2 regions of the Isoptericola sp. NPDC055881 genome follow, and region 1 is predicted to be linked to the other one. Evidence: predicted binding sites of a transcription regulator. Region 1 holds the regulator's gene; the other holds the start of a gene.
The links. Region 1 encodes HspR, which represses chaperone genes until heat shock. Its sites were predicted from a motif close to AAGTTGAGTCNNNNNGACTCAACTT; they were not measured.
Positions count from the first base shown of each region.

Region 1 (15,268 bases):
ACTGGATCGAGAAGGACTTCTACTCCGCTCTCGGCGTCCCCAAGGACGCGGACGACGCGGCCATCAAGAAGGCGTACCGCAAGCTGGCGCGGCAGTACCACCCGGACCAGAACCCGGGTGACGCGTCGGCCGAGGCGAAGTTCAAGGAGATCGGCGAGGCGTACGCCGTCCTCTCGGACAGCGAGCAGCGTCAGCAGTACGACGCCGTGCGCGCGATGGCCGGTGGCGGCGCCCGGTTCGCGGCGGGCCCCGGTGGCGGCGGCAACGGCTTCGAGGACGTGTTCGGGTCGATGTTCGGCGGAGGCGCCCCGAACGCCCGCTACACGCAGTACCCGCAGGGCGGGGGCGCCGGCGGCTTCGAGGACATCCTCAGCTCGATGCTCGGCGGCCAGGGCGGCTTCCGCGGCGGCAGCCGGCGCGCCGGCTTCACCGCACCGCAGAAGGGCCCGGACGTCGCGGCGGAGACCACGCTGCCGTTCCGCACGGCCGTGGAGGGCGCCACCGTGGAGTTCACGGTGGACGGCCGCAAGGTCAAGACCAAGATCCCCGCGGGCGTCAACGACGGCCGCAAGCTGCGCATCCGCGGCAAGGGGCGGCCGGGTTCCGGCGGCGGTGAGGCGGGCGACCTCGTGGTCACCGTGCACGTCTCCGCGCACCCGGTGTTCACGCTCGACGGCGTCAACCTGCGCATGTCGGTGCCCGTCACGTTCACGGAGGCCGCGCTCGGCACCACGCTCGAGGTGCCCACCCTCGACGGCAGCACCGTGCGGCTCAAGGTGCCCGCGGGCACGCCGTCCGGCCGCGTGCTGCGGGTCAAGGGCCGCGGCGTGCGGACGACGAAGGCGCAGGGCGACCTGCTCGTCACCGTGCAGGTCGCGGTGCCGCAGAAGCTCAGCAAGAAGGCGAAGGAGGCGCTCGAGGCGTTCGCCGCCGAGAGCGACCACGAGGACGTCCGGGCAGGGCTGGCGCAGCGCGCCGCGGAGTGACGGCCCGGGCGACGTGCACCGTGCGAGGGAGGTAGCGATGGTCACCGAGGACGCCCCGGTGCTGACCGTGTCCCAGGCCGCCCAGCTCGCCGGGATGCACCCGCAGACCCTGCGCCAGTACGACCGGCTCGGCCTGGTGACGCCCCGCCGCACCGCGGGCCGGGGGCGGCGGTACTCGCAGCGCGACGTGTCCCGCCTGCTGGAGGTCCAGCGGCTCGCGCAGGTCGAGGGGATCAACCTCGCCGGCATCCGGCGCATCCTCGACCTGCAGGAGCACGTGGCCCAGCTCGAGGCACGCCTCACCGCGCTCGCGATGCAGCCCGGGGGCCGGGTGTTCGCCGCCGGCTCGTCGGGCGACGTCGTCGTCGTGCGCCGCGGTCAGCGGGTGCGGCGCGCCGAGCGGTCCGAGCTGGACGCCGCGGAAGGCGCGCTGGTGCTCTGGCGCCCCCTGCCCCGACGCGGCTGAGAGCCGCCGCCCGCCGTCTTTTCGCCATGCAATTCTTCGCTAAATCCCGTCGCAATAGGTGAGGCTTTCCTTGCTGAATTCGAGGGCGAATTCGCATCGCATATTCCGTGCGTGAGTCCTATCCTGGCTCAAGGCGGCGCGAGCCGACGGCGAGCAGCGAGGAGCGCACGATGAGCACTCTGATGGAGATGCCCGAGGTGACCGAGTGCACCGTCGAGGGCTGCGGCTACAACCACGACCACGGCTGTCACGCCGGTGCGGTGACGATCGCCGGTCACACCGGAGACGCGTCGTGCGCCACGTTCATCCCGCTGAGCGCCAAGGGCGGCCTGGAGAAGGTCGTCGCCCACGTGGGGGCGTGCCAGCGCGGGGACTGCGTCCACAACCACGAGCTCGAGTGCGCGGCGGCCGCGATCCGCGTCGGGCCCGGCCCGGACGACGAGAGCCACGCCGACTGCCTCACCTACTCGCACCCCTGAGCCTCGTCGGCACCCAGGTGGCGGTCAGCGCGGGGGGCAGCGTGACGGTCAGCGGGTCAGCTGCGTGAGCAGCTCCGCGGCCGCGGCGTGCGACGTCGGCAGGCGCTCCACCCACACCCGGGTGGGGCGCCGCATCGTGTCCCCGATCCCCATGAGCGCGGCGTTGCGCTCGACCACCCGGCGGGTGGTCTTCGCCAGGTCGCTCACCCTGGCGTCGCGGCGGGTCAGCACCGCGAAGACGCCGTCGGTCAGCGCCGCCATCGGGTGGCCCTCCCCGAAGACCTGCTCGAGGGCGCGGCCCACGGTCGCGGACCGCGCGGCCCGGTCCCAGGGCGCCAGCCCGTCCACGGCGACGTCGATGACGACGAGGCAGTGCGTGGTCGGCACGTCGTGCTCGGACCCGACGGCCGCGCCGTACGTCTCCCGCAGCCGCTCCGTGAGGTAGGCCCGCGTGGGCAGCCCGGTGCCCGGGTCGCGCAGCCCGCTCAGGGCCGGCTCGGTGTCGCGTCCACGGACCCAGCCGACGGCGACCGCACGGATCGCGTCGGGGTCCGGGGCGCGGTGGGCGGCACGGTAGAGGCACTCCACGTCGTCCAGCGTCTCGCCCAGCCCGACGCCTGCGCGCCCGCGCGCGGCACCCAGCCGGTGGGCGGCGGCGTGGGGCGACCGGCCGTCGTCGAACGCCTCGACCAGCGCGTCGACCGCCGGGTGGTACCAGTCGTCCGGGCGCAGCCAGACGTCGGCAAGGCTCGTCGCGCGCCAACGGTCGAGCACCTCGGAGGGGAGCTCGGGCGCGTCCGTGGGCCCGCTCGTGGACCGGTTCATGATGATGGGAGCCCCATGGGCAGCCATCATGACGCAGTTGCGCCCCACTGACACGGGCGAGAACTGTCGCGGAGGCGCTTTCCGCTGCCTGAGGCACGGAAACTTGCGGATATCCTGCGTCTTTCTTGAGAAAGTTCACCCCTCAACGACCGGCTGCGCGCACGTACAGTACGGGAGTCTGCGCGGGAGCATCGCGTGGGAGAGCCAGAGCGAGGTCGGCCATGACGGACGTCTACGTGGGGTCGGACGACTCGGCACGCAGTGACGCCGAGCTGATCCTGGACGTGCGCGGAGGCGACCTCGAGGCGTTCGGTGCTCTCTACGTCCGGCACGTGCCGGCAGCCCGCGCCGTGGCCAGGCAGTACGTGCGCTCCGCGGCCGACGCGGACGACCTCGTCTCGGAGGCGTTCCACCGGGTGCTCGACGTGCTGCAGCACGGCGGCGGCCCCGACGCCACGTTCCGCGCCTACCTGCTGACGGTGGTGCGGCGGCTCGCCGCCGACCTCGCGCGCGGGGTGCGGCGCACCCGCCCCACGGCCGACGACGGCACGTTCGAGGCCGCGCTCGGCCTCGTCGACTCCACCGACGTCCCCACGTTCGAGGGGTTCGAGCGGTCCGTCGTGAAGAATGCCTACCAGGCGCTCCCGGAGCGCTGGCAGGCGGTGCTCTGGTACACGGAGATCGAGGGCCGCACGCCGGCCGAGGTGGCGCCGATCCTCGGCCTGACGCCCAACGGCGTCTCCGCCCTCGCCTACCGCGCCCGCGAGGGACTGCGGGTCGGGTACCTGCAGGAGCACCTCACGCACGCACCCACCGACGGGTGCCGGGCCGTGAACCCGCTGCTCGGCGCGTACGTGCGCGGCGGCCTGGCGCGGCGCGAGGTCGCGAAGGTCGACACCCACCTGGAGTCGTGCAGCGAGTGCCGCTCGCTCGTGCTCGAGCTCGGCGACGTCGCCCACGGCATGCGCGCCGTCGTCGCGCCCCTCATCGTCGGGCTGGCGGGCCTCGCCGTCGTGGGGGCGCTGCCCATCGGGGGCACGGTCGGCGCGCTGGGCGGAGCGGTCGGCAGCGCGGCGGCCGGCAGCGGCGCGGCTGCCGGGGCGACGTCCGTCGGCACGGTCACCGGCAGCGTCACGGGGACGACCGTCGGCGCCACGGGCGCCGGCGGCGCGGCGAGCATCTCGACCGGGGCGGCGGCAGGCTCGACGGCGGCCGCCGCCAGCGGTGCCACGGGTGGCGCGGCGTCCCTGGCCGGCGCGGCCACGGCGAGCGTCGCCACCGGGTCGGCGGCCACCGCGGCCACGGCGGGCACCGCGGCGGCCGCGGGCGCCGTCATGGGCACGACGGCGGGGGTGGCGGCCGCGGCGAGCGCCGTCGCCGTCGCGACGGTCGGCGTCGTGACCGTCCTCAACGCGATCGGCACCAGCCACGAGCCCCCGGCGGCGGCCCCGACCGCCCCGGTGACGGTCGAGGGGCGGCCGTGGGCCGCGCCCGGCGACACGACGGACGTCGCGGTCGAGCCCGGCGAGGTCAGGACGGACGAGCCGGGCGACGCCGACGACCCCAGCACGGACCCGACGAACCCCGTGAACCTGCTCCCCACCACGCCGTTCCCGCCGGTCGCCGACCTCGCCGTCTCTGCGGCGGCCACGCCGCTCCAGCCGCGCACCAGCCAGCCCCTGGTCCTCACGGTCGCGAACACGGGCGGCGCCGACGCCGACGAGGCGGTGGTCGAGGTCGCGCTGCCCGCCGGGGTCGACCTGGCGCTGCCCGTCGCGTCCGTCGGGGCGACCACGGTCGGGACGATCGCCGCCGACGCCCTGGCCTGCAACCCCACCGACGCGACCGGCCGCACGGCGCGCTGCACGCTCGGCACGATCCCGGCGGGCGGGTCCGTCACCGGGTCGCTGCCGGTGCGCGCGAGCGCGGGCGGGGCCTACGTGATCGGCGGGTCGGTGTGGGCCGCCGGCGTCGCGCCCGAGGCGCTCACGCTGCCGCCCACCACCGTGCTGCCCTACGGCGCCGAGCTCACGGCATCCACGGGCGACGTCGTCCCCGTGTCGAACCCTGGCTCCGCCTGGGTGCCGGTCTCGGTGCGGAACACGGGCGACCAGGCGGCCGTCGGCTGGTCCGTCGCGCTGACCGTGCCGCCGGGCCTGCGGCCCGTCGCCTCCGACGGCGACCTGACGTGCCTGCCCCCGACGGACGGGACGACGGCGGACGGCACGGTCTGGACCTGCGTCGCCGCCGCGGACGCCGCGCCACTGGGACCGGGCGAGCAGCGGTCGGTGCGGCTGCGCGTCATCGCGGACGGGACTGCCACGCCGGGAGCGGTGACGGTCGCCGCCGCGCCCCAGCTGCCGGGTTCGACCCACACGTTGTCCGGGGCTGCCGCCGTCACGGTGGCCCAGCCGTGGGCGGGGGCCGCCGGCGGGGCACGGTCCGTCCAGGCGCTCTGCCTCGCGTCCGGCGGCGTGGGCATGGCGAACGCCGCGGTCCGCGGTACGTACGTCAACCTCACGGACCAGGTGGTGACCGTGCGGCTCGACGCGGCAGGGAGCTCCGGCCCGACGTCCAGGGAGCTCGCGCCGGGAGAGTCGGTCACCGCGGACGTGCCGGACGGGCTGCGCGTGCCGTCGGGTGCGGCGTCGTGGGCCGTGTCCACCACGCTGGGCGGCCAGACCTACCGCACCACCGTGCCGGGCGGCCCGCACCAGGCCGTCGACTGCTACGACCCGCGCTGGGACGTCTCGAGCACCGCCGTGGTCACGGACGACGACGGCCGCATGCAGGTGCGCGGCACGCTGACCAACATCAGCGACGAGCCGATGCGGGCGGGCATGTCCGCCGCCGGCGGGGTCACCGAGCAGAAGCGCCTCGCGCCGGGGGAGACCGCGACGTTCGTCGTGCCGACCGACCGCACGGCGCTCGACGCGGGCACCGCCGAGTTCCAGCTGTACCGCTGGGTGGCGGACTCCGACGGCGACGAGCCCGCGCAGGGCGTGGTGCCCGCCGTGGCGCCGGTCAAGCGGTACGAGGCGGCGTCGCTCGCCCCGGCCGTGGGCGGTCCCGCGGCGCTCACCGCGGCCGAGTGCCGGTTCGACTCCTCGGCCGACACCTCGTGGCGCACGGTGACCATCCCCGTGGACAACTCGGGGTCCACGTTCCCGGTGCGGTTCGCCGCGTCGGAAGGCACCGGGGAGGGCCGCGCGGCCGTCCTCGCGGCCGGCGCGAAGGGCCAGCTCCAGGTGTCGGTCCCGTGGAACACGAAGAAGGTCGCGGTGACCGCCGACGGCCGCGGCCTGACCAGCGTGGACGTGCCGGCGTTCGAGAGCTGCGCCACCGCGACGTGGCCCGACGACGCGGTCGACCTGAGCGTCGCGACCCAGTGCGTCGACGACCAGGCGCAGGTCGCCGTGGCCGTGCGCAACCGGGGAGCGGTCGGGTGGAGGGCGCGGCTCGGGGACGGCGACCCGTCGCGCGTCCCTGCGGGGTCGGCCGCCACGCTCACCACGTCCGTCGGGGGCCTGAACGCCGACGCCGGATCGGCGACCGTGCGGCTGACGCGGACCGTCGAGGAACGTGACCTCGTCGTCGAGCGGACCGTCGCCTACGACGCCGTGTCGTGCGTCGTCGTCGCCCCGCAGGCCCGGCAGGAGCCGGGCGACGTCCAGGTCACGAAGAACGGCTGGCGGTCGGCGTCGACCCGCTCCGTCTCCGTCGTGCTCGACAACACGGGCTCGTCCGTCCCGCAGGACTTCGTCGTGGAAGGCACCAACGGAGCCCGCGTGACGACGACGGTGCCCGCCCGGCAGAGCGTGCGCGCGGAAGCCGGGACCGTCGACGGCCCCCGCGGGGCGACGTTCACCGTGAGCTCCGGCGACTGGTCCTCCGACCTCGTCGTCGACCCGTTCACCGGCACCTCGGGCTGGTGCGCCGCACCGCACCGCTGGGGCACCGGTCACGAGGTGGGCGACGTCGCGTCCTGGCGCGGTGGCAACTACCGCTACGTGGGCGCGCAGGCCAACAGCGGAGAGAGTAGCCAGGGTGCCGGCGACGCGGCCGCTGCCGACACCGGCAGCAAGGGGAACCAGGGCAACGGCGCGAACGGCAACGGGAACGGCAACGGGAACGGCAACGGCCAGGACTCCCAGGGGAACCAGGCTGCCGGGCGCTGGGCCGGCAGCAGCGGGTACCACGCCAGGTGGGAGCGGATCGGGGACTGCGAGTACCGCTGAGCGGGCCCGCCTGATCCTGACCGCCTGATCAGATCCTGACCGCCCGGTCCTGATCTTCCGAACCGGTCAGACGATGCCGTACAGCCGGTCCCCGGCGTCGCCGAGGCCAGGCACGATGTACTTCTGCTCGTTGAGGCGCTCGTCCACCGCGGCCACCACGATCTGCACGTCGACGCGCGAGCCGACGGCGTTCTCGAGCACCTGGAGGCCCTCGGGCGTGGCCAGCAGGCAGACGGCGGTGACGTCGCGCGCCCCGCGCTCCAGCACGTAGTCGATCGCCGCGACCAGCGTGCCCCCGGTGGCGAGCATCGGGTCGAGCAGGAAGACCTGCCGGTCGGTGAGGTCGTCGGGCAGGCGGTTCGCGTAGGTGACGGCCTCGTAGGTGGACTCGTCGCGCTGCAGGCCGAGGAAGCCGACCTCCGCCGTCGGGATCATGCGCGTCATGCCCTCGAGCATCCCGAGCCCTGCGCGCAGGATCGGCACGACGATGGGGCTCGGGTCGCTGAGGCGCACGCCTGTCGTCGTGGTGACCGGGGTGCGGATCTCCTTGGGTTCGGTGCGCACGTGGCGCGTCGCCTCGTAGGCGAGCAGGGTCACGAGCTCGTCGACGAGGAGACGGAACGTCGCCGACGGGGTGTTCTCGTCACGCAGGACGGTGAGCTTGTGGTCCACCAGCGGGTGGTCGGCGACGTGCAGGCGCATGGGCCCCACGGTACCGGGAGTTGTCAGACCCACGTCGCTCTATACGCTGGCGTGGGTCTGACAACGGGGGAGGGACATGGCCGACGACGGCGCTGGGCGCGGGCCGCGCGGTCTCGCGCTGCCCTGGGCCGACGGCGAGTTCCCCCCGCAGACGGTCAGCGGTCGGCGCGCCGTGTGGGACGCGCTCATGGGCCTGGCGCTGCACGAGGCGTCGCACGCGCTCGCCAGCGACGACGTCCCCGTCGGGGCGCTGGTCCTCGACGCGGACGGTCGGCTCGTCGGGCTCGGGCGCAACCGCCGCGAGGAGACCGGCGACCCGACGGCGCACGCCGAGGTGCTCGCGCTGCGGCAGGCGGCGGCGACCCGCGGCGAGTGGCGGCTGGAGGGCTGCACCCTCGTCGTCACGCTGGAGCCGTGCGTGATGTGCGCCGGGGCGCTCGTCGCGGCGCGGGTGCGCCGCCTCGTGCTCGGCGCGTGGGACCCGAAGGCCGGCGCCACCGGGTCCGTCTGGGACCTGGTGCGCGACCAGCGCGCCAACCACGCCGTCGAGGTCGTCGGCGGCGTGCGCGAGGAGGAGTGCGGGCGGATCCTGCGAGACTTCTTCGAGTCCCGCCGCTGACGGCGACGACTCTCGCCGCCGACGGAGGTCATACCAGGATGGACACCGCTGCCCCCACCCTCGCCGACTACGCCCGGCAGAGCCCTTACTCCGACCCCGGCCCGCACGGCGACCTGCTCGCCGCCGTGCCGCCCGTGCCGGCCGACGTCGGACGGGCCGCGTGCGCGACGATCGTGCACTACCGCGCCGACGGGGTGCCGCTGCGCGACGACCAGCGCGCCGACATCGACCGCCGGTGGCTGGAGTCGACGCTCGACGCCGCCGTCGAGCGCCGCCCCGGACCCCTGACGCAGGGCCGCGAGCCGGGAGAGCTCGTCGCCGGGTGCTGCCGCGACCACACGCTGTTCTCGCTCGGCGTGCTGCGCCGGCACGGCGTGCCGGCACGCTCGCGCATCGGCTTCGCCGGGTACTTCAACCCGCCGTTCTTCCACGACCACGTGGTCGTCGAGCACTGGGAGGCCACCGACGACGGCGGGGGACGCTGGGTGCGCTGGGACCCGGAGCTCACGCCGGACGGGTCCTGGGGCTTCGACGTGCACGACATGCCGACCGGCCCGTCGTCACCGTTCCCCACCGCCGCCGAGGTGTGGCGCGCCATCCGCGCCGGCGACGTCGACCCGGCGTCGTACGGCGTCGCCCCGGAGCTGCCCGAGCTGGGCGGCAAGGACTTCGTGCGCGGCTACGTGCTGCTCGAGCTCGCCCACCGGATGCGCGAGGAGGTGCTGCTGTGGGACCTCTGGGGCGCGCTGCCCGACCACCCGGGCCTGACGGCGCTCGCCGCCGCCTCGCCGCCCGGGTACGTGCCCGCGGTGCCGCTGTCGGACGACGCGTGGGACACCCTCACCGACGCCCTCGCCGCGCTGCTCGTGGCCGCCGACGGCGGCGACGCCGACGCGGAGGCCGCGCTCGCCGAGCGCTACCGGTCGGGGCTCGGCCCGCGGGGACGCGTGGCGACACTCTCGCCCACGGGTCGGGTCGGCGTCACCGACCTGCGCGAGCGCAGCACCCGCTGGGCCGCGGGCTGACGGTCGTCACAGCGCGGTGACCCGGATGCCGAAGACGTCGCGCAGCGCGCGGCGAGCGGCGTGCCAGCCGCCCATCCCGTGCACGCCTGGGCCGGGCGGGGCGGACGCCGAGCAGAGGTAGACGCCGCCGGCGACCCGGTACGGTTCCGCGCGCAGGGCGGGGCGCGCGACCATCTGCCACATCGTGGCGGCGCCGGCGGAGATGTCGCCGCCCACGTAGTTCGCGTTGTGGGCCGCCATCTCGGCGGCGGGGACACCCCGGGACGCGACGACGACGTCGCGGAAGCCGGGGGCGAACCGTTCGATCTGCGCGGTGACGGTCTCGGTGACGTCCACGTCGGAGCCTGCGGGCACGTGCGTGTACGTCCACAGGGGGCGCAGCTCGCCGCCGGACGTGGACACGCGCCGGGAGGCGTCGACGACGGTCGGGTCGCTGACCAGGCATACCGGCCGGGCGGCGTGCCGCCCCGCCGCGACCTCGCCCTCCGCCTCGGCCAGCTCGGCGCGCGTGCCGCCCACGTGCACCGTGCCCGCGCGACCCACCTCCGGGTCGGCCCACGGGACCGGCCCCGAGAGCACGAAGTCGACCTTGGCGGCGGCGTTGCCGTACCGGTAGGCCTCGAGCGCGCGGCGCAGGCCCGGGGGGACCGCGGCGCCGACGACGTCGAGCAGCGTGCGGGGCGAGGTGTCGAACAGCACGACGCGCGCCGCGGGCACGTCGGCCGGGGTGCGCACCCGGTGGCCCGTCACGACCGTGCCGCCGTGCGCCTCCAGGTCCGCGACGAGAGCGGCCGTGATCGCGCCCGACCCGCCGCGCGGGATCGCCCACCCGCCGTCGAACGCGAGCTCGGCGGAGCCCGCCTGTGACCCTGCACCCGACCCTGCACCCGGGCGGCGCGGCGTCGCGTGCGCCAGCGCCCCCAGCAGCAGCGACGTGCCCGCGCCGGAGAGGGACGGCAGCGGCACGATCGTGTGCGCGGCGATGCCGGTGAGCAGGGCCGGGGCCGCCTCCTGGGTGAACCGCGCGTCCCAGGCGTACGTGCCCTGCTCGGCCAGCCCGAGGCCGAACCGGGCGGCGGCGAGGACGGCACGCGCCGGGTCGGCGGCGTCGAGCACCCCGGGCGGCACCGACCGGTGGTCGCCCATCGCGAGGGCGACGACGGCCTCCCACTGCGCGGCGAGCGGACCCATCAGCGCGCGCCACGCGGGTCCGTCCGTGCCGAGACGGTCGACCGTGCGGTCGAGGTCGCGGTAGGCGACCCCCGCCGGGCCGTCCGGCAGCGGCTGGGCGTACGACACCTCCGGCGTGAGCAGCTCGACGCCGTGCGCGGCGAGGTCGAAGGCGCGGAAGAAGGGCGACGCCCAGGCCATCGGGTGGCAGGCGGAGCACGCGTCGTGCACGACGCCCTCCGGCAGGCCGGCGAGCAGGTCGCCGTCGTCCCCGGGTGCGAGGGTGCGGGCGCCGCCGCCGACCGTCGCGTTCGCCTCCAGCACCGTCACGGACAGCCCGGCGCGAGCGAGCGTGACGGCGGCCGCGAGCCCGTTGGGGCCCGACCCGACCACGACCGCGTCCAGCACGATGCCTCCCTCGCCCAACCGTCAGAGGTGCTCGGCCAGCGTGACGAGCGTCTCGGTGACGCCGTCGTCCACCTTGAGCGTGGCCAGCGGGTCGCCGCGCGTCTCGCCGCGGTTGACGATGACGACCGGCTTGCCCGCCTTGGCCGCGTGCCGCACGAACCGCAGCCCGCTCATCACGGTGAGCGACGTGCCCGCCACCAGGAGCGCGTCGGCGTCGTCCACCAGCGCGTAGGCGCGCTCCACCCGTTCCCGCGGCACGTTCTCCCCGAAGTACACGATCTCCGGCTTGAGCACCCCGCCGCAGAACTCGCACGCGGCGGGCACGAAGTGGCTGGTCTGCTCGATGACGGCGTCCGCGTCCGGGGCGGTCTCGATGTCCGCCACCGTCGCGCCGTCGGCGAGCACCGACTCGACGAAGCCCGGGTTGAGCGCGTCCAGCCGCTCCGCCAGGTGCGCACGGCTGATGACGCGCCCGCACTGCAGGCAGATCACGCGGTCGTAGCGGCCGTGCAGGTCGATGACGTGCCGGGAGCCCGCGTCCTCGTGCAGCAGGTCCACGTTCTGCGTGATGACGCCGCGCACCACGCCCCGGCCCTCCAGCGTGGCGAGCGCGCGGTGCCCGGCGTTCGGTTCCGTCCGGTGCACCACCTGCCAGCCCACGTGGTTGCGGGCCCAGTAGTGACGGCGGAACGCCTCGTCGGCGACGAACTGCTGGTACGTCATCGGCGCGCGCTTCGGCGAGTCAGGGCTGCGGTAGTCCGGGATGCCGGAGTCCGTGGAGACGCCCGCGCCCGTCAGCGCCGTGATCGTGCGGCCGTGGAGCAGCCGGACCGCGTCGTCCACCGTGCCGTGGTGCACCACCGCGTCCGGCGGGAGCTCCCAGCGCCGGTCCTGGTACGTCGGGGCGAGCGGCCGGGGAACGGGTTGCACGCCTTCGAGCGTACGACGCGGAGCGCCGGCCCACGCGCGCCACCCCACCTGCCGAGGTAGTTCCCAGCTCCGCGAGGTAGTTGCGGGCTTCGCGAGGTAGTTGCGGGGCCCGCGAAGTAGTTGCGGGGCCCGCGAGGTAGTTGCGGGCCTCGCGAGGTAGTCCTCGGCTCCGTGAGGTAGTGGCGAACGTGCCGAGGTAGTGGACTGGTCCACTACCTCGGCACGTTGTGAACTACCTCGGCATGTTCGGAACTACCTCGGCTGGTGCTGGACTACCTCGCGGTCAGCTCGTGGTGGTGCTCGACGACGACTGGTCGGTCTGGTTGCCCTGGCCCGGCTGGCCGCCGCCCGCGCCGCCCATGCCGCCCATGCCGCCGGCGGGGGCGTCGCCGGCGGTGGCGGTGCCGACCTCGGTGCCGTCGGCGGTGAGGGTGTACGTGGCGCCGTCGGTGATCTCCGGGCCGCTGTAGACGACGGACTGGGCGCTCTTGGTGAGCGTGATCGTGGCGACCTGCGCGCCGTCGGCGTCCACGACCGCCACCTCGGTGCCGGCCTCCAGGGTCGAGTCGGCGGTCAGCGCCACCCAGCCCTGCGTCGAGTCCGTCTCGGGCGCCTCGGCCATGCCCGACGAGCCGACGGCGAGCAGCGTGCCGCCCGTGGCGGTGAGACCGCCGGCGGAGTCGAGCGCGCCGTTGCCGCCGTTCGTCGGGCCCTCGACGACGACGTCGCCGCCGCTGATCGCCGCCACGCCGTTGGAGTCCAGCCCGTCTCCCTCGGCGTCCACGTGCAGCGTGCCGTCCGTGATCGTGAGCGACGCGCCCTCCTGCACCGCGTCCATGCCGCCGCCCCCGCCCTGCGGCATCTCGCCGTCCGCGGGCGGCTGGCCCCCGTCCGCAGGCGCCTGTCCGTCCGCCGGCGCCTGCGGCGGGGCCTGCTGGTCGTCGGTCGCCGTGTCATCGGTCGTGTCGGACGTCGAGTCCTCCGCCTCCTTCACGGTCGCGTTGAGCCCGTCGTCGGTGGACGTGATGTCGGTGTCGCCGCCGGAGACGGCGATGGTCGCGGCCTCGATGCCCTCCTCGGAACGGGTCACGGTGAGGGTGCCGCCGGTGATGGCGACGTCGGTGAAGCCCTGCACGCCGTCGGACGCGGCGTCGACGGTCACGTCGCCGCCGGTGAGGGCGACGTACCCGGCCGTCGCGTCGTCGTCGGCGTCGGACTTGAGCCCGTCGCCGCCGGCCTGGACGTCGACCGTGCCGCCCGACACGACGAGGTAGTCCTTGCCGCGGACCGCGTCGTCCGCGGCGGTGACGGAGATGTTCCCGCCCGCGATGACGAGGCCGTCCTTGCCGGTGATGCCGTCGTTCGCGTTGCCGACCACCTCGAGCGCACCGGTGCCGGAGATCGCCAGGTCCGCTGTCGAGTACAGGGCGGCGTTGGCCGCGTTGTCGGACGTCGTGTCCGCGTACTCCTGCGCGTCCTCGAGGCGGTTGGTGGAGCCGTCGGCGAGGACCACGGACACCTGGTCGGCGTCCTGGACGTCGACGGCGGCACCGGTGGAGCTGGTGACGTCCGCGCCGTCGAGCACGAGGCGCACCACCCCGTCGGCGGACGAGTCGACCACGACCTGGCCGTCGTCGAGCGTGCCGGAGACCCGGTACGTGCCGGGCTGCGTGATCGTGACGGTCGAGCCGTCGACGGTGACCCCGTCCCCGGAGGCGGAGGCGGTGTCGCCGTCGAGGGAGACCGCGACCTCGTCGGCCGTGTCCCAGGTCGCGTCGGCCAGGGCCGCGGTGTCGTCGGACGACAGGTTCGCGGCGAGGACGTCCTGCGCGGACCGGCCGGAGTTGTCCGTCGCGGAGATCTCGGCGGCGGTCGTGCCGGCGTCCTCCGTCGCGGCAGAGGTGGCGGAGCCGGCGTCGCAGGCGGCGAGCGCGCCGACGGCGAGGGTGCCGGCGGCCGCGGCGGCCAGGGTCCGGGTCCAGAGCGTGCGGGGGCGGGGGATGCGCATGGTGGGTCCTCTCAGGGGACAGGGTGCAGGGAGGTCAGACGACGCCCAGCCGCTCGCGCCGCAGGCGGCGCCAGGGATGGTCGGGCAGGTCGGGTCGCAGGGTGGCGAGCCCGGTCGCGTACTTGGAGATGCGGTCGGGGCGGTGGCCGGCACGCCACAGGGCGCGGTCGGCGGACGACGGCGCGGTGCCGGCCTTGGTCTCCACGACCACGAGGTCGCCGACGTCGGCCGTGCGGTCGCCGTGCAGAGTCTCAGGGCCGGTGTCGGGGCCGGCGAGCCGCCAGCGCAGCCCGGAGTCGAGGGTCATGCGGGCGTCGGGCAGCAGCACCGTGGTGCGCCGGTACACCGAGCGGAGCACGGGGACGAGGTCGGCCGACGGCGGTGCGTCGAGGCGGGCGGCGGCGAGCCGGTCGTCGACGAACTCCAGGCCGGCGCCCCCGAGCGGGGCGGACAGCTCCCACGGGCAACGTTCCTTGACGGTGACGCCGCGCGCGGCGCGCGTCTTGACCTCGAGGAACGTCGTGTTGCCGGTGTCGACGTAGGTGCGGGTGCGCACCTTGAACCGGCGGCGCCGGCGGCGCGCGGCCTGTCGGAACGTGAGCAGGTCGGCGGTGTCGTAGTAGGTGGAGGCGTACGTGAAGGCGCGGTCGCCGCCGATCTCCAGCACGCGGGGCTCGGCCTGCGCGGCGAGCGCCGCCAGCAGGGCCGCGACCTCCGCGGGGGTGAGCACGTACTTGCGGTCCACCCGGGTCTGGAGCGCGGCGGTCGCGTCGACCTCCTCCAGCGTGACCGGACGGGCACCGGCCAGCCCGCGGGTGACGACGTCCTGCGCCGTCGCGCCCACGGCCGCCGCCGTCATCGGGTCACCGTCAGGTGGTCGTGCGCGCCGGTGGGCGCGACCTGCCGGGCACCGGGGCGGGGCAGCTCGTAGCGGACCTCGACGCGCGTCGTGTCGTTCGCGAGGTCGATCGACTGCACGCTCACGGAGTGCACGCGGGCGCCCAGCAGGGCCTCCAGGTGCGCGGTGAGCTCGTCGCGGTCGACGACGGCGCGGTCGAGCACGATCGTCTGGGCGGCGTGCCGGGCCAGCAGGCGGGGATGGTCGGCCACGGCCATCACCACCAGGATCAGGGCGGACCCGGCGAGGCCGAGCCACCCGGTCGACGTGCCCATGCCGCCGAGCAGGCCCAGCGCGAGCGCCGCGAAGTAGTACGCGACCTCGCGCTGCGACAGCTCGTCGGAACGCAGCCGGATGATCGACAGCACGCCGAACAGCCCCAGGCCGAGGCCGGCGGCGATGGTGCTCGACGACAGCACGGCCGAGACGGCCAGGACGCCGACGTTGACACCGAGGTAGGCGACCACGAGGTCGCGGCGGCGGTGCCGGGGGAAGTAGAGCGCGAACGTCAGGA
Region 1 is NZ_JBSHCR010000004.1:47,286-62,553, forward strand. It holds gene ACWGKI_RS02140 (DnaJ C-terminal domain-containing protein) at 1-986, shown strand, start outside; gene ACWGKI_RS02145 (heat shock protein transcriptional repressor HspR) at 1,024-1,452, shown strand; gene ACWGKI_RS02150 (DUF1540 domain-containing protein) at 1,623-1,931, shown strand; gene ACWGKI_RS02155 (hypothetical protein) at 1,980-2,756, opposite strand; gene ACWGKI_RS02160 (sigma-70 family RNA polymerase sigma factor) at 2,978-6,994, shown strand; gene upp (uracil phosphoribosyltransferase) at 7,061-7,696, opposite strand; gene ACWGKI_RS02170 (nucleoside deaminase) at 7,884-8,315, shown strand; gene ACWGKI_RS02175 (hypothetical protein) at 8,354-9,340, shown strand; gene ACWGKI_RS02180 (phytoene desaturase family protein) at 9,347-10,918, opposite strand; gene ACWGKI_RS02185 (NAD-dependent protein deacetylase) at 10,940-11,848, opposite strand; gene ACWGKI_RS02190 (carbohydrate-binding domain-containing protein) at 12,132-13,856, opposite strand; gene ACWGKI_RS02195 (VTC domain-containing protein) at 13,891-14,715, opposite strand; gene ACWGKI_RS02200 (DUF4956 domain-containing protein) at 14,712-15,268, opposite strand, start outside.

Region 2 (15,268 bases), on a different contig from region 1:
CCGGTCGGAGAGCGCGGCGGCGGCGACGAGCGCGGAGTCGGCGATCGTCACCTTGTGGTGCGCCTCGTACCGTTCCTTGAGGCCGCGCAGGATGGCGACGGTGTCCTCCACGGACGGCTCACCGACGAACACCTGCTGGAACCGGCGCTCGAGCGCGGGGTCCTTCTCGATGTGCTCGCGGTACTCGTCGAGGGTGGTGGCGCCCACCAGCCGCAGCTCGCCGCGGGCGAGCATCGGCTTGAGCATGTTGCCCGCGTCCATGGCGCCCTCGCCGCCGGCCCCGGCGCCGACGACGGTGTGCAGCTCGTCGATGAAGGTGACGACCTCGCCGTCGGACGCGGTGATCTCCTCCAGGACCGCCTTGAGCCGCTCCTCGAACTCGCCGCGGTACTTGGCGCCCGCGACCATCCCGGCCAGGTCGAGCGCGACGAGGCGCTTGCCCTGCAGGGAGGTCGGCACGTCGCCCGCGACGATGCGCTGGGCGAGGCCCTCGACGACGGCCGTCTTGCCGACGCCGGGCTCGCCGATGAGGACGGGGTTGTTCTTGGTGCGGCGGCTGAGCACCTGCACGACGCGGCGGATCTCGGCGTCCCGCCCGATGACCGGGTCGAGCCGGCCGTCCCGGGCGCGCTGCGTGAGGTCGGTGCCGTACTGCTCCAGCGCCTTGTAGGTGCCCTCGGGGTTCGGGCTGGTCACGCGCGACGAGCCGCGGACGGCGGGCAGCGCGGCGCGCAGGGCGTCGGCGGTGGCGCCCGCCCCGGCCAGGGCCTGCGCGGCGGCGGACTGCCCGGCGGCCAGGGCGATGAGCAGGTGCTCGGTGGAGACGTACTCGTCGCCGAGCGCCTCCGCCTCCTTGCCGGCGTTCTCCAGGACGGCGCTCATCGCGCGCGACGGCGAGGGCTGGGCGACGGCGTTGCCGCTGGCCTGCGGGAGCGCCACGAGGGCCGCGCGGGCGCGCTGGCCGATCTGCTGGGCGTCGGCGCCGACGGCCTCGAGCAGGCCGACGGCCACGCCACCCGACTGCTGGAGCAGCGCCTGCAGCAGGTGCACCGGCTCGAGCTGGGGGTTGCCGGCGGCGGCCGCCGACTGGACGGCGTCGCCGAGCGCCTGCTGCGACATGGTCGTGAGCTTGATGTCCATGGAACCTCCGGGGATGACACGGGAAAGACGTCTGTGGAGGGAACGTCGTCAAAGTTGAGTCTATTCCGCTCAACTTTGGACGCAAGCCCCTGTGGACGCCCGGTGGCTCACCGCGCGGCGCTGCGGGATGCTGGGCCGGTGACCACTCCAGCCCGCGGCCCGCTGCGCCGCCTCCGCACCGCGATCGCGGCGACGCTCGCCGCCGTCGGACTCCTCGCCCTGTCCGGGTGCATGAAGGTCGACCTGGACATGACGCTGTCGGAGGACGACACCGTCTCCGGCACGATGATCATGGCGGTCTCCAACAGCCTGGCCGAGACCATGGGGATGAAGCCCGGCGACCTGTGGAAGCAGGCCGGCGGCGAGGTGGGCCAGTCCGCACCGCAGGGCGCCACGCAGGAGCCGTACTCCGACGACGAGTACACGGGCACCAAGTACACGTTCACCGACACGCCGATCGGCGACATGTCCGGGTCGGGCGACGAGGACCTGACCATCACGCGCGACGGCGACAACTACGTGGTCGACGGCACGCTCGACCTGTCCCAGGGCGCCGACCAGCTCAAGTCGCTCCCGCAGAAGGTGCAGGACGCCTTCGACGTGCAGATCTCCATCACCTTCCCCGGTGCCGTGAGCGACGCCAGCGGCCAGATCGAGGGCAACACGGTCACCTGGACGCCGCAGCTCGGCGAGACCACCGAGATCCACGCGGTGGGTGCCGCCGACAGCGGGGGCGGGTTCCCGTGGTGGATCGTCGGGCTCGTCATCGGCCTGGTCGTCATCGCGCTCGTCGTGTGGCTCGTCGTGCGGAACAACCGCCGGCCCGCGCCCGTGACGGGCTCCGCCTCCGGGGACGCCGCGCTCGCCGCGGAGGCTGCCCCCGGGACCGTGCCCGCGGCGGGACCGACGCCGCACGAGCAGGTCTTCGGCGGCGCGCCGACCGCGCCGACCACGCCGACCACGCCGACGACCGGCCCCATCGCCGAGCCCTTCGAGCCCGAGCCCGCACCGCCGGCCGGGCCTGCGGCGGACACCTCGACCGGCCCCGTCGCAGAGCCGCTGGAGCCCGGGCGCCCCGGCGAGGAGGAGGCGTACCGCCAGGAGCCCGGCCCCGTCGAGCCCCGGCCGGACCAGGACCGCCCCGACGGCCCGGGGGCCGCGCCGGGTGCCCGACGCCCGACCGACCCGCCGCAGGGTGCCTGACGCGCAGGCCGCGCCGGCCCCCGCTGGGCCCTGGCGCGAGGACATCCTCGGCCCGGAGTTCCAGGCGCGGACCCTCCCGCTGCCCGGCGGTGCGGAGGCCGTGCTGGTGCGGCACGTGCCGTCCACCCCGGAGCCTGCCGGCCCGACACCAGCCGCCCTGGCAGCGCCCGCGCTTCCTTCTCCGGGGGCGGGCACTGGTCGGCCGGCGCGCATCGCCGTGCTGTACGTGCACGGGTTCGTGGACTACTTCCTCCACCCGCACGTCGCGCGGGCGTTCGCCGCGCGCGGGTACGCCTTCTACGCCGTCGACCTGCGCGGCCACGGGCGGGCGCTCGCCGCGCACGTGGCCGCCGGCCGCGACCCCAACCTGGTCGACGACCTGGCCCTGTACGCGCAGGACCTCGACGCGGCCGCCGCCGTCGTGCGCGCCGCGGGGCACGAACGGCTGGTGGTGCTCGGGCACTCGACAGGCGGGCTGATCGCCCCGCTGTGGGCGAACGGACGGCCAGGCCGGGCCGACGCGCTGGTGCTGAACAGCCCGTGGCTGGAGCTCAACGAGAGCTGGCTGATGCGCGGCCCGGCGACCTGGGCGATCGACGTGGTGGGGCGGTTCGCGCCTCGGCTCGCCGTGGGCTCGCTCGGGGAGCACTACGGCACGGCCCTGCACCGCGAGACGGGCGGCGAGTGGGACTTCGACCTGGCGTGGAAGCCCCACGCCGGCTTCCCGGTCCGCGCCGGCTGGTTGCGCTCGGTGCGGCGCGCGCACCGTCGGGTCGCGCACGGCCTGGACCTGACGATCCCGATCCTCGTGCTGGCCTCCGACCGGTCCGGCCCGGCGCGGTCGTGGCACCCCGACCTGGTGACCACCGACTCCGTGCTCGACGTCGTGCACATCCGCGACCGCGCCCCACGTCTGGGCAGGGACGTCACGGTGCGGACCGTCGCCGGCGGCGCGCACGACCTCGCCCTCTCACCACAGCCCGCCCGCGACACGTACCTCGTCACCGTCCTCGACTGGGTCGAGTCGCTCCCGTAACCACCGGCCCGCGCGTCTAGAGCCATGTCCGATTCCCGCTAGCCCGAGACGCCGGGCTCGCGTGAGGATGAGGACATGACGACGACAGCGCGGCCCAGCACCCCGGCCCAGACCGCGAGGACGGAGGACCCGCAGGTCTTCGCGGAGCGGTACCGGGCGATCGCGGCCCGCGACACCCGGTTCGACGGGCAGTTCTTCACGGCCGTGCGCTCCACCGGTATCTACTGCCGCCCGTCGTGCCCCGCACGCACGCCCAAGCCGGAGAACGTCACCTTCTACGTCACGTCGGCGGCGGCGCACGAGGCCGGCTTCCGCGCCTGCAAGCGCTGCCTGCCCGAGGCCGCGCCCGGGACCCCGGCCTGGGACCTGCGCCACGACCTCGCGGGGCGCGCGATGCGGCTCATCGCGGACGGCGTCGTCGACCGCGAGGGGACGGACGGGCTCGCCGCCCGCCTCGGGTACAGCGCGCGGCACGTGCACCGGATGCTGTCGGCGGAGCTCGGCGCCGGCCCTCTCGCCCTCGCCCGTGCCCAGCGGGCGCAGACGGCCCGCAGCCTGGTCGTCGGGTCCGACATGCCGCTCGCGGACGTCGCGTTCGCCGCCGGCTTCGGCTCGATCCGCCAGTTCAACGACACCGTCGCCGAGGTCTTCGACACCACGCCGAGCGACCTGCGCGCCCGCGCCCGACGCCGTCCCACCGCCGTCCCACGCGCGAGCGCTCGCGTCGTGCCGCCCGGGACCGCGGGCGAGCAGGTGCTCGCCGGCGGTGCGGCGTCCGGGGCGGGCGGGGAGGTCGCCCGGGTCCGGCTCGACCTCGAGCTGCCGGTCCGCGAGCCGTACGACGCCCGCGGGGTGGTGGCGTTCCTCACGGCCCGCGCCGTCGACGGCGTGGAGGTCGCCGACCTCTCCGGCGCGGACGTGCGGTACGCCCGCACGCTGCGACTGCCCCACGGCCCGGGCGCGGCCGAGGTCGTCGCGGGGCCCGGCGTCGGGCGCGGGCGGGTGGCGGTGCGGCTGGAGCTCGCGTCCGCCGCGGACGTCTCCGTCGCGGTGGCGCGGCTGCGCCGGCTGCTCGACCTCGACGCCGACCCGGCCGCCGTCGACACCACCCTCGCCGACGACCCCGCCCTCGCGCCGCTCGTCGCCCGCACCCCCGGGCTGCGCGTCCCCGGGACGGTGGACCCGCACGAGATCGTGGTGCGCGCCATCGTCGGCCAGCAGATCAGCGTGGCCGCGGCCCGCACCCACCTGGGCCGGCTCGCCGCCGGCGCGGGCAGCGCCTACGACTCGGCAGTGCCCGGCCTGACCCGCCTGTTCCCGACGCCCGCCCAGGTCGCGGCGTCGGCAGCCGACCACCTGCGCCTGCCCGCCCGGTCGCTGGCCACCGTCACGGACACGGCCCGCGCGCTCGACGACGGCTCCCTCGCCGTCGGCGTGGGCGACGACGGCGACGAGCTGCGCGCCGCGCTCGTCGCCCGGCGCGGCATCGGCCCGTGGACCGCGGCGTACGTGGCGATGCGGGTGCTGCGCGACCCGGACGCCTGGCTCGACGGCGACGTCGCCCTCCTCGCGGGCGCGGCCGCCGCGGGCATCGACCTGCCCGGCGTGCCCGACGACGCACCGCGTGCCGCCCGATCCCGCGCCCTCGCCGCCCGCGCGGAGCAGTGGGCGCCCTGGCGCTCGTACGCCGCCATGCACCTGTGGCGCGCCGCCCTCCCGCCGACCAGGCGGTAACGCACCTTCTCGACCCGCTTTCCGGGTACAACCACCTGTTCGGCATCCGACATCACGGAGAGAAACCATGTCTGCTCGGACCACCACCCTGACCACCCCCGACGGCCCGTTCACCGTCGTCGTCGCACCCGACGGCACGGTGCTCGCCTCCGGCTGGACGACGGACGCGGACGCGCTGGTCGGGCTCACCCACCCCGACGTCCGGCCCGCCGCGACCGTCCCCGTGCCGGACGACGACCCGGCGGTCGCGCCCGCCGTCGCCGCGGTGCGCGCCTACTACGCCGGCGACGTGCGCGCGATCGACGCCGTCCCCGTCCGGCAGGTGTCCGGCCCGTACCGCGCGCACGCGTGGGACGTGCTGCGCACGGTCGACGCCGGCGAGCCGGTGACGTACACCCGGTACGCCGAGCTCTCCGGACGGCCCGCCGCCGTCCGCGCGGCCGCCGGCGCGTGCGCGATGAACGCGGCCGCCCTCTTCGTCCCGTGCCACCGGGTGCTGCGGACCGACGGCAGCCTCGGCGGCTTCCGGTACGGCCTCGACGTCAAGCGCAGCCTCCTCGCGCACGAGGCCCAGCACGCCCCCGCCGGAACGTCATCGAGCGTGCTGACTTGATCCTCGAACGGCGAGTTTGAGGATCAAGTCAGCACGCACGATGCCGGACGGGTCAGGGGCGGGCGTCACACCAGCGACGGCTCCTCCGGGGTCGAGACGGTGAAGACGGCACCGGCGATGACGGGCACCCGGGTGGCGGCCCGCTCGAGGTCGTCCAGCCGCCGGGCGACGTTCGACTCGGGCTCGTTGCCGCTGAGGTCGACGCTCGCGACGAGGTACAGGGACCGCGGCCCGACGTACTCCAGCCGCAGGTAGGTCACGCGCTCCACCTGCGGCATGGTGACGAGGTGCGCGAGCACGGCGGCCCGGGTCTCGGGCCGCGCCGCCTCGCCGACGAGGAAGCGGCGGTTGCGGTCCACCAGGACGAGGGACACCACCGCCAGGACGACGCCCACGACGATCGACCCGAGGGCGTCCGGCACGGGCGACCCGGTGAGCTGGTGGGCGAGCACACCGGCGAACGCGACGACGAGCCCGACGAGCGCCGCGGCGTCCTCCGCGAAGACGGCCCGCAGCGTCGGGTCGGACGTGACGAGCACGTGGTGCAGCACGTCGTGCTCCGCCTTCTTCGCCTCCGCGCGCGCCTGCCGGCTGGCCTGGAGGAACGACACGCCCTCGAGCACGAACGCCACGCCGAGCACGGCGTAGGCGACGCCGTAGTCGCTGGCGGGCTCGGGGTGCACCAGCTCCTGGATGCCGTGCGTGATGGACACGCCCGCGCCGACGGCGAACAGGCCGATGGCCGCGAACATGGACCAGACGTACGCCTCGCGTCCGAAGCCGAGCGGGTGCAGGTGGTCGGCGGGGCGGCGGGAGCGCCGGTCGGCGACGAGCAGGAAGATCTCGTTGCCGGTGTCCGCCCACGAGTGCACGGCCTCGGCGAGCATGGACGCCGAGCCGGTGATCACGGCCGCCGCGGTCTTCGCGGCGGCGACGACGGCGTTCGCGGCGAACGCGATGACCACCGTGAGCGTGCTCTCGCCGCCGTCGGTGTCCTGCACGACGCGCGGGCTGACGCCCGGGTGCGGCGGGGCGGCACCGGGCTCGGGCTCGGCAGGCCGCGCGAGCGCGGCGAACGGGTCGGGCTGGGCCGGACCGCCGGCGGGGTGCTCGTCGGGTCGCCCGGTGGAGGGCCCGGCAGCAGGACCGGCGGCAGGACCGGCAGGAGGATCGACAGGGGGCTCGGCAGGGCGCATGCGCCCCGGTCTACCAGCCGAGGGTCAGTCGGGCTCGCCGAACTCGTTGGGGCGCAGGTCCTGCGGGTCGACCTTGCCGGTGCGGAAGCCGGCCCGTCCCACCATGTGCGCGGCGACGGGAGACGTCGCCAGCTGGAACGCGACGACCAGCACGAGCATCGCGACGGCCGACCAGCTGCGCACGCGCAGCGCGAGCGCCGCGAGCATGAGCACCAGCCCCAGCACCTGCGGCTTGGTGACGGTGTGCATGCGGGCGAGGAGCGACGGGAACCGGACCAGCCCGACGCCCGCGGCGAGGGTGAGGAAGGCCCCGGCGAGCAGGCACACGGCGGCGACCGTGTCGGCGATCGTGGTCCACACGCCCGGTTCGACGTGGGTCATCGCGAGCCACCTCCGTCGTCCTCCGGCTCGGCCTCGGCGCCGCGCGGCCCGTCGCGCTGCTCGCCGCGGGGCACGTCGGCGGCCCGCGCCTGGGCCGCGACCTCCTCCGGCGTGCGGACCCGCCACTCGCCGTCGGGCTCCTTCGCGGCGAACCGCGACATCGTCACCGAGCCGACGAAGCCGACCATGGAGAGCGCGACGAGGATGGGGATGGTCTCGGTGCGTCGCGACCAGAACGCCTCGATGGCGATGGCACCGACCAGCGTGATGGTGAGGGCGTCGAGGGCGACGGCGCGGTCGAGCATGGACGGACCGCGCTCGACCCGGACCAGCGCGAGCATCGCCGCGACGGCCACGAGCACGGCCGCCGCGATCACGGCGGCGAGGATCATGCGTCCCCCTTTCCACGTCCGGTGTGCACGGCACCCGCGGTGTCGTCGTCGGGCGCGAGCCCGCATCGGGCGAGCAGCGACCTGCTGGCGAACGCACGCAGCACACGCTCCTCGAGCGCGAGCGTGTCACGACGCACCGCCTCCGGCCCGCCGGCGCCCTGGATGTCGAGCACGTGCAGGTAGACGACGCCGGTGCTGCGCCGCGCCTCGACGACGAGCGACCCGGGCACCAGCGACGACATCACGGCCGTGATGGTGAGGTACGCGTCCTCGGGGTTGCGCAGCCGCACCGCGACGATCGCGCCCTGCGGCGTCGGACCGGGCCGGACGGCGGTCCACGCGACCTCGAACGACGCGAGGAACAGGTCGGAGACGAACCTGCCCACCAGGACGGCGACAGGCCACGGCCGCACCGTGCCGTGCATCGTGACGTCGGGGAGCGGGAACAGCGTGACCACGACGGCGGCGATCAGGGCGCCGGCGATGACGTTGGCCCACGACAGGTCGCCCCACAGCAGCACCCAGATCGCGGTCAGCAGCGTGAGCGCGTGCCACTGCGAACCCAGCCCTCGCAGCAGCTCGGCGGGTCGTCGGCGCGGGTACGGGCTCACCGGTCACCTCCGTCGTGGCTGTCGTCGCTCACCGCGACGGACTCCCCCTGGCCGCGGTCCGCCCCGCCGGGGAAGACGGCGTCCACGTACGTGTGCCCGTCCATCGACGCGGTGGCGGCACGCTCCGCGTAGCCGTACAGCGGGCCGGCGACGACGGTGAGCAGCAGGCCGAAGGCGACGAGCGCCCCCGTGGGCCACACCATCCCGCGCGGCAGCGGCACGTCGGACTCGATCTCCTTCGACGGCGCCTGCCAGAACGCCTTGTTCCACGCCTTGACGATCGCGTAGAGCGTGAGCAACGACGTCACGACCGACCCCACGACCAGCACCCACGCGAGCCCCGTCCCGACGCGCGCCCCCTCGGTGAGCAGCCCCACCTTGCCCAGGAACCCCGACAACGGCGGGATGCCGGCCAGGTTCAGCGCGGGCACGAAGAACAGCACGGCCAGCCCTGGCGCGAGCTTCGCGAGGCCGCCGAGCCGGTCGAGCGACGTCGACCCGCCCCGCCACTCGACGAGCCCGACGACGAGGAACAGCGCCGTCTGGACAGAGATGTGGTGCACCACGTAGTACACGGCCGCCGCCGTGCCCGCCTCGGTGGCCAGCGCGATGCCGAAGATCATGTAGCCGATGTGGCTGACGAGGGTGAACGAGAGCAGACGTTTGACGTCGTTCTGCGCCACGGCGCCCAGGATGCCGATGACCATCGTGAGCAGCGCCAGCACCATGAGCACCTGGTCCACGGTGGGGTTGTCCGGGAACAGCAGGGTCTGCGTGCGCAGGATGGAGTACACCCCCACCTTGGTGAGCAGGCCGGCGAACACGGCCGTGACCGGCGCCGGCGCCGTCGGGTAGGAGTCGGGCAGCCACGCGGACAGCGGGAAGATCGCGGCCTTGATCCCGAACGCGAGCAGCAGCAGGAGCTGCAGCGCGGTGCGCACCGTGGGGTCGATGTCCGGCAGCCGCTCCGCGAGCTGCGCCATGTTCACCGTGCCGGTCGCGCCGTAGATCAGCGCGATCGCCGTGAGGAACAGCAGCGACGACATGAGCGTGACGATGATGTACACGGACCCGGCCCGGACGCGCTCGGCCGTCCCCCCGAGGGTCAGCAGCACCGCCGACGACGCGAGCAGGATCTCGAAGCCGACGTACAGGTTGAACAGGTCGCCGGTGAGGAACGCGTTCGCCACGCCCGCGGCCAGGATCAGGAACGTCGGGTGGAAGATCGCGACGGGGATCGGGTCGCCGCGCCTGCCCTCCGGGTCGTCGTCGCCCTCGGGGACGCCCTGGCCCAGGGAGTACAGGAGCACGCACAGCAGCATCACGAACGAGACCGTGAGCATCACCGCCGAGATGCGGTCGGCCACCAGGTCGATGCCGACGGGCACCGCCCAGCTGCCCACCTCGACGACGATCGGCCCGGAGTCGGCGGCGAACAGCAGCCCCACGGACGCGGCGAGGGCGGCAGCGAGCGCCGTCACGCTGATGATGCGCTGCACGCGGGCGTGCCGGTGCAGGGCGAGCGTGAGACCGGCCGCGAACAGCGGCAGCATGACCGGCAGCGGCACGAGCGTCTCGACGGACCACGGCATCACGGGCGCTCCTCGGTGTCCGTGCCGCCCGTGCCGCCCGTGCCGGGCGCGCCGCCCGCGTCGTGCGTCGGCCCGGTCCTGCGGTCGGCCCGGCGCTCGCGGCGGTCGTCGTCGCTGTCGTCGACGTCGTCGTGCGCGTCGGCGGCTTCCTCGTCGAGCGTCTGGTCGAGCTCGGTGTCGTCGGCGTCCTCGAACGCGGGCGCGTTGAGGGCGGCGTGCCGGGCGACGCGGCGGTCCTCGACGTCGTCCGCGACCTCGTCGTGCCCGTGCAGCTGCCAGGACCGGTAGGCCAGGGCCAGCACGAACGCGGTGAGCGCGAGCGTGATGACGATCGAGGTGAGCACCATCGCCTGCGCCAGCGGGTCGCTCATCCGCACGCCGTCGGGGGCGTTGCCGATGATCGGCGACGCCCCGGAGCGGCCGCCCATGACCAGCAGCATGAGGTTGACGCCGTTGCCGATGAGCACGAAGCCGAGCAGCACGCGCGTGAGCGGGCGCTCCAGCATCAGGTAGACGCCGGTCGCGAAGAGCACGCCGATCGCGAGGACCAGCACGGCGGAGGGGGTGTTCTCGAGGACGGTCATCGGGTTGCCTCCTCGTGCCGGGCGTCGTCTGCCGGGTCGGGCGCGCCGGGCGCGGCGACCTCGCCGACGAGGGTGCGTGCGGGCAGCGGGCCCTGCCGGTCGATCTCGGCGCCGAGCGTGCGCAGCAGGTCGAGCACCAGCCCGACGACGACGAGCATCACGCCGATGTCGAAGAACAGCGACGTCACCAGGTGGATCTCGCCGAGGACGGGAGCGTGCAGGTTGAGGACGGTGCTCTGCAGCACCTCCTGCCCGGCGACGAGCGTGGCGAGCCCGACGCCGGCGGAGAGGAACAGGCCGGTGCCGAGCAGCACGCCGGGGCTGACGGGCGCGGCTTCACCGAGCTCGTACCGCCCGCCCGCGAGGTAGCGCACGGTGAACGCGATGCCCATGACGAGCCCCGCGGCGAAGCCCCCGCCCGGCGCGTTGTGCCCGCTGAACAGCAGGAACAGGGCGAACACGATCATGGCGTGGAAGATGACGCGGGTGATGACCTCGAACATCACGGACCGTCGCTCGGGCTCCATGGTGCTGCCGGCGGCGAGCCACACCCGCCGGGTGTGCGGGTCGGGCCGGCTGACCTCCTCCACGCGGGACAGGCGCAGCACCTCTCCGCTGCGCTGGCGCAGGAAGATGAGCGACGCGACGCCGGTCGCCGCGACGAGCAGGACGGAGATCTCGCCGACGGTGTCCCAGGCGCGGATGTCCACCAGGGTCACGTTGACGATGTTCTTGCCGCCGCCCCACGTGTACGCCTCGTCGGGGAAGTGGGTGCTGATGGGCGTGGCCACCCGCACCAGCGGGGCGGCGACGGTCAGCGCCATCATCACGAGCCCGGTCACGACGCCCAGCACCAGCCGCACCCAGCGGCTCGCGGCGAGCGGCCGGTCGGTGAAGTACGGCGGCATGCGTCGCAGCACCAGCACCATCACGACCAGCGTGATCGTCTCGCAGAGCACCTGCGTGAGGGCGAGGTCGGGGGCGCCGTGCAGCATGAACAGCGTCGCGTTGGCGTAGCCCGCGACGCCCACGAGCACCACGGCCTTGAGGCGGCGGCGCGCACGGGCGGCGAGCACGCAGGAGATCGCGATGATCGCGACGACGGCGGCGTCGGCCGGACGGTCCCACGCCACGACCTGCAGGCCCGGCGTGCCGCCGACCAGACCGGTGGCGATCACCGCGCCGGGGGCGACGGCGAGCACCACGAGGATCATGCCGAGGTAGACCGGCAGGGAACCGCGCTGCGTGGCGGCGGTGACGTCGGCGGCCAGGTCGTCCAGGCGGCGCATGGTGCGCCGGTAGGTGACCTCGGCGCTGCGCGGCGACCAGAAGAAGTCCTGGGCCCGCTCCACCCGCGACCGCTGCCAGAAGAGCACGAAGCCGGCGAGGAGCACGAGCACGGTCAGCGCGAGCACGGGCGTGAACCCGCCCCACAGCGTCAGGTGGCCCGCGTCGCCCGTCGGGTAGAGGTCCGCGTACGGGGCGAGCAGCCGCTCCCCGACGGCCGGCACGAGCCCGACGGCGAGGCCGAGGGCCGCGAGCACCAGGGGCGGGGTGACGAGCAGCCACGGCTGCCGCCGCACGGGCGTCGCCGACGCGGGCTCCGCCGCGGCGTCGCGCGTCGTCGCCTCCCCGCGCACGGCCTCCGCCCCCGGGCGCCGCTTCGTGCCGAACGCGCCCCACACGAACCGCAGGCCGTACGCCACCGTGAGGGCGGACCCCACCACGAGCGCGCCCAGCGCGACCGCCTCGACGGTCCCGGCGCCGTGCGTGACGTCGTGCCACAGGCCCTCGAGCGCGGCCTCCTTCGCGACGTACCCGGCGAACGGCGGGAACCCGATCATCGACGCGGTCGCGAGCACGCCGGCCGTCGCGGTGAACGGCATCGTCCGCCACAGCCCGGAGAGCTTGCGCAGGTCACGCGTGCCGGTGGCGACGTCGACCGCCCCGACGACGAGGAACAGCGCCGCCTTGAACATGGCGTGCGCGCCGAGCATGGCCAGGCCGGCGAGCGCGAGCGCCTTCGAGCCGAGCCCGAGCAGCAGGATGATCAGGCCGAGCTGGGAGACGGTGCCGAACGCGAGGACCAGCTTGAGGTCGTGCTGGCGCAGCGCCTGGTAGCCGCCCAGCAACAGGGTGCCGCCGCCCAGGACCAGGACCAGCCACCGCCACACGGGCAGGTCGGCGAACGCGGGGGCGAAGCGCGCCACCAGGTAGACGCCGGCCTTCACCATGGCCGCGGCGTGCAGGTAGGCGGACACCGGCGTCGGGGCAGCCATGGCCGCAGGGAGCCAGAAGTGGAAGGGGATGAGCGCGGACTTGGTCGCCGCGCCCGCCAGCAGGCACACCGCCGCCCAGGTGACGGCGGTACCCGACGGCGGGTCTGCGACGAGCTCCGACACGCGCCAGGTGTCGCCGGCGACGCCGAGGATGATGAGCCCCACGAGCATCGCGAGCCCGCCCGCCGTCGTGACGACGATGGCCTGCATCGCTGCGCGGCGGGAGGCCTTGCGGTCGGCGTAGTGGCCGATCAGCAGGTAGGAGAAGACGGTCGTGAGCTCCCAGAACACGAACAGGAGCAGCAGGTCGTCGGCGACGACCAGGCCGACCATCGCGGCGGCGAAGGCCGTCAGGACGGCCGCGAACCGCCCCAGCCCGAGGGCGTCGCGCGCGAAGTAGGCCGAGCAGTACAGGAGGACGAGGGCGCCGACGCCGCCGACCACCAGCAGCATGAACCACGCCAGCGTGTCGAGCTGCAGGGTGATCGAGAGGTTGAGGCCGGGGACCCACGGCACCTGGGTGGTCGGGAAGTCTCCCGCCGTGACCCGGGGGGTCATCGCGAGCGCGTAGGCCGCCGCCGACGCCGGCCCGAGGGCCAGCACCCAGAACGCCCGTCTGCCCAGCCATGCCACCAGAGCCGGCGCCGCGAGGGCCAGCAGGAAGGTGAAGAGCAGCACTGGGAGCACAGCACTCCGTCCGGTCGAGGGGCGGGGCGATGCCCTTTACCTTACCGGCAACAAGCGATGGTCCCGGTGCGAACGAGCTGACACGTGCGTGTGACCCGGGCCGCTCCCCGCCCTCTCGGGCTGGCGGGGCGGGGAGCGGCCCGCGTCGTCAGTCCCCGCCGGGCGACCCGAGCAGCTCGCGCACCCGCCCCGAGACCCGGCCGAACTCGGCGTCGCGCACCGTCTCGCCGTAGTCGCGCTCGGCCGGCAGGTCGACCGTGAGCTCCTCGATGATCGTGCCCGGGCGGGGGCCCATGACGACGACGCGGTTGGCGAGGTACACCGCCTCCGCCACCGAGTGGGTGACCAGGAGCACCGAGATGCCGGTCTCGCGCCAGATGCGGTGCAGCTCGACGTTCATGCGCTCCCGGGTGAGCGCGTCGAGCGCGCCGAACGGCTCGTCCATGAGGAGCACGTCCGGCTCGTGCAGCAGGGCGCGGCACAGGGACACGCGCTGCTGCATGCCGCCCGACAGCTCGTGCGGCATCGCCTTCTCGAAGCCGGACAGCCCGGTCATCTCGACCAGCTCGTCGCACCGCCGCCGCGCGGTGGCGCCGTCCATGCCACGCATCTCCGCCTGCAGCAGGATGTTCGCCCGGACGTCGCGCCACTCCAGCAGCGCCGCGCGCTGGAAGACGAAGCCGATGTCCTGACGGGGCCCCCGCACCACCTCGCCGCGCAGCCGCACCTGCCCCGTCGTCGGGGCGGTCAGGCCCGCCACGACCTTGAGCAGCGTGGACTTGCCGCAACCCGACGGCCCCGCGATCGTGACGAACTCGCCGCGCGCGAGCCGGAGGTCGACCGACCCCAGCGCGGGTGTCGACACCCGACGGCTGCGGAACGTCACCGAGACGTCCTCGACGTCGACGACGGTGTCGGTCGCGGTGGTCCCGCCCGAGAGCCCGCCCGTGGTCGTGGTGGTCATGACGCCTCCGTTCAGTTCGCCGGGGCGAACGAGTCGTCGAAGTAGTCGTCTGCCGTGGTGCCCTCGGCGATGAGGCCGGAGCTGGACAGCACGTCCAGGGTCGCCGCCCAGTCCTCGGGCGCGTTCACGCCGGGCGCCTCGTCGGCGGTGGCGTCGGTGTGCAGCAGGTCGATGGTCTGCTTCCACTGCTCGGTGAGCACGTCGGCCGCGGGCATCTGCGGGTCCTTGCCCTCCATGGAGGCGACGGCGGCGTCCGGGTCCTCGGCGGCCGCGGCGAACGCCTCGGACGTCGCCGCGACCATCTCCTTCACGAGGTCGGGGTCGGACTCGATGGTGCCCTCGGAGGCGATGAGCCCGTTGCTGTAGAAGTTGAGCCCGACGTCCGAGTAGCGCAGGTACGTGATGTCCCGGCCGCTCTTGGCGGCGATCGTCGGGCCCTGGTCGTGCGCGAACCCGATGAGGCCGTCCACCTTGTCCGTGAGCATCGCCGAGATCTTGCCCGCGGGGTCGAGGTTCTGCTGCGTCACCGCGTCCTCGGGCACGCCGGCGGCCTCGAGGTAGAGCGGGAAGGTCGTGGTCGGGGCGTCGCCCGCCGAGACGGCGATCGTCTTGCCCGCGAGGTCTGCGGGCTCCTTGATGCCGGAGTCGGTGTAGACCTGCACGGACGACGGGGTGGTCTGGAGGAACACGCCCAGGCTGCGGATCTTGACGCCCTTGTCGATGTTGGCCAGCACGGCGGGCGTGTCGGCCCACCCGAACTGGACCTGGTCGGCACCGACGGCCTGGGCCGTCTTGGTGGAGCCCTGCCCGGCCTCGATCTTCAGGTTGATCCCGTGGTCGGCGAAGATGCCCTCCT
Region 2 is NZ_JBSHCR010000039.1:1,580-16,847, forward strand. It holds gene clpB (ATP-dependent chaperone ClpB) at 1-1,140, opposite strand, end outside; gene ACWGKI_RS12895 (LppM family (lipo)protein) at 1,279-2,343, shown strand; gene ACWGKI_RS12900 (alpha/beta hydrolase) at 2,336-3,379, shown strand; gene ACWGKI_RS12905 (AlkA N-terminal domain-containing protein) at 3,455-5,113, shown strand; gene ACWGKI_RS12910 (methylated-DNA--[protein]-cysteine S-methyltransferase) at 5,181-5,726, shown strand; gene ACWGKI_RS12915 (cation diffusion facilitator family transporter) at 5,792-6,922, opposite strand; gene mnhG (monovalent cation/H(+) antiporter subunit G) at 6,947-7,303, opposite strand; gene ACWGKI_RS12925 (monovalent cation/H+ antiporter complex subunit F) at 7,300-7,695, opposite strand; gene ACWGKI_RS12930 (Na+/H+ antiporter subunit E) at 7,692-8,306, opposite strand; gene ACWGKI_RS12935 (Na+/H+ antiporter subunit D) at 8,303-9,898, opposite strand; gene ACWGKI_RS12940 (Na(+)/H(+) antiporter subunit C) at 9,898-10,482, opposite strand; gene ACWGKI_RS12945 (Na+/H+ antiporter subunit A) at 10,479-13,448, opposite strand; gene ACWGKI_RS12950 (ABC transporter ATP-binding protein) at 13,597-14,412, opposite strand; gene ACWGKI_RS12955 (ABC transporter substrate-binding protein) at 14,424-15,268, opposite strand, start outside.
Region 2: ACWGKI_RS12895 (LppM family (lipo)protein) is a predicted target of HspR. The motif match lies at 1,192-1,216, and genes of this name have one in related genera.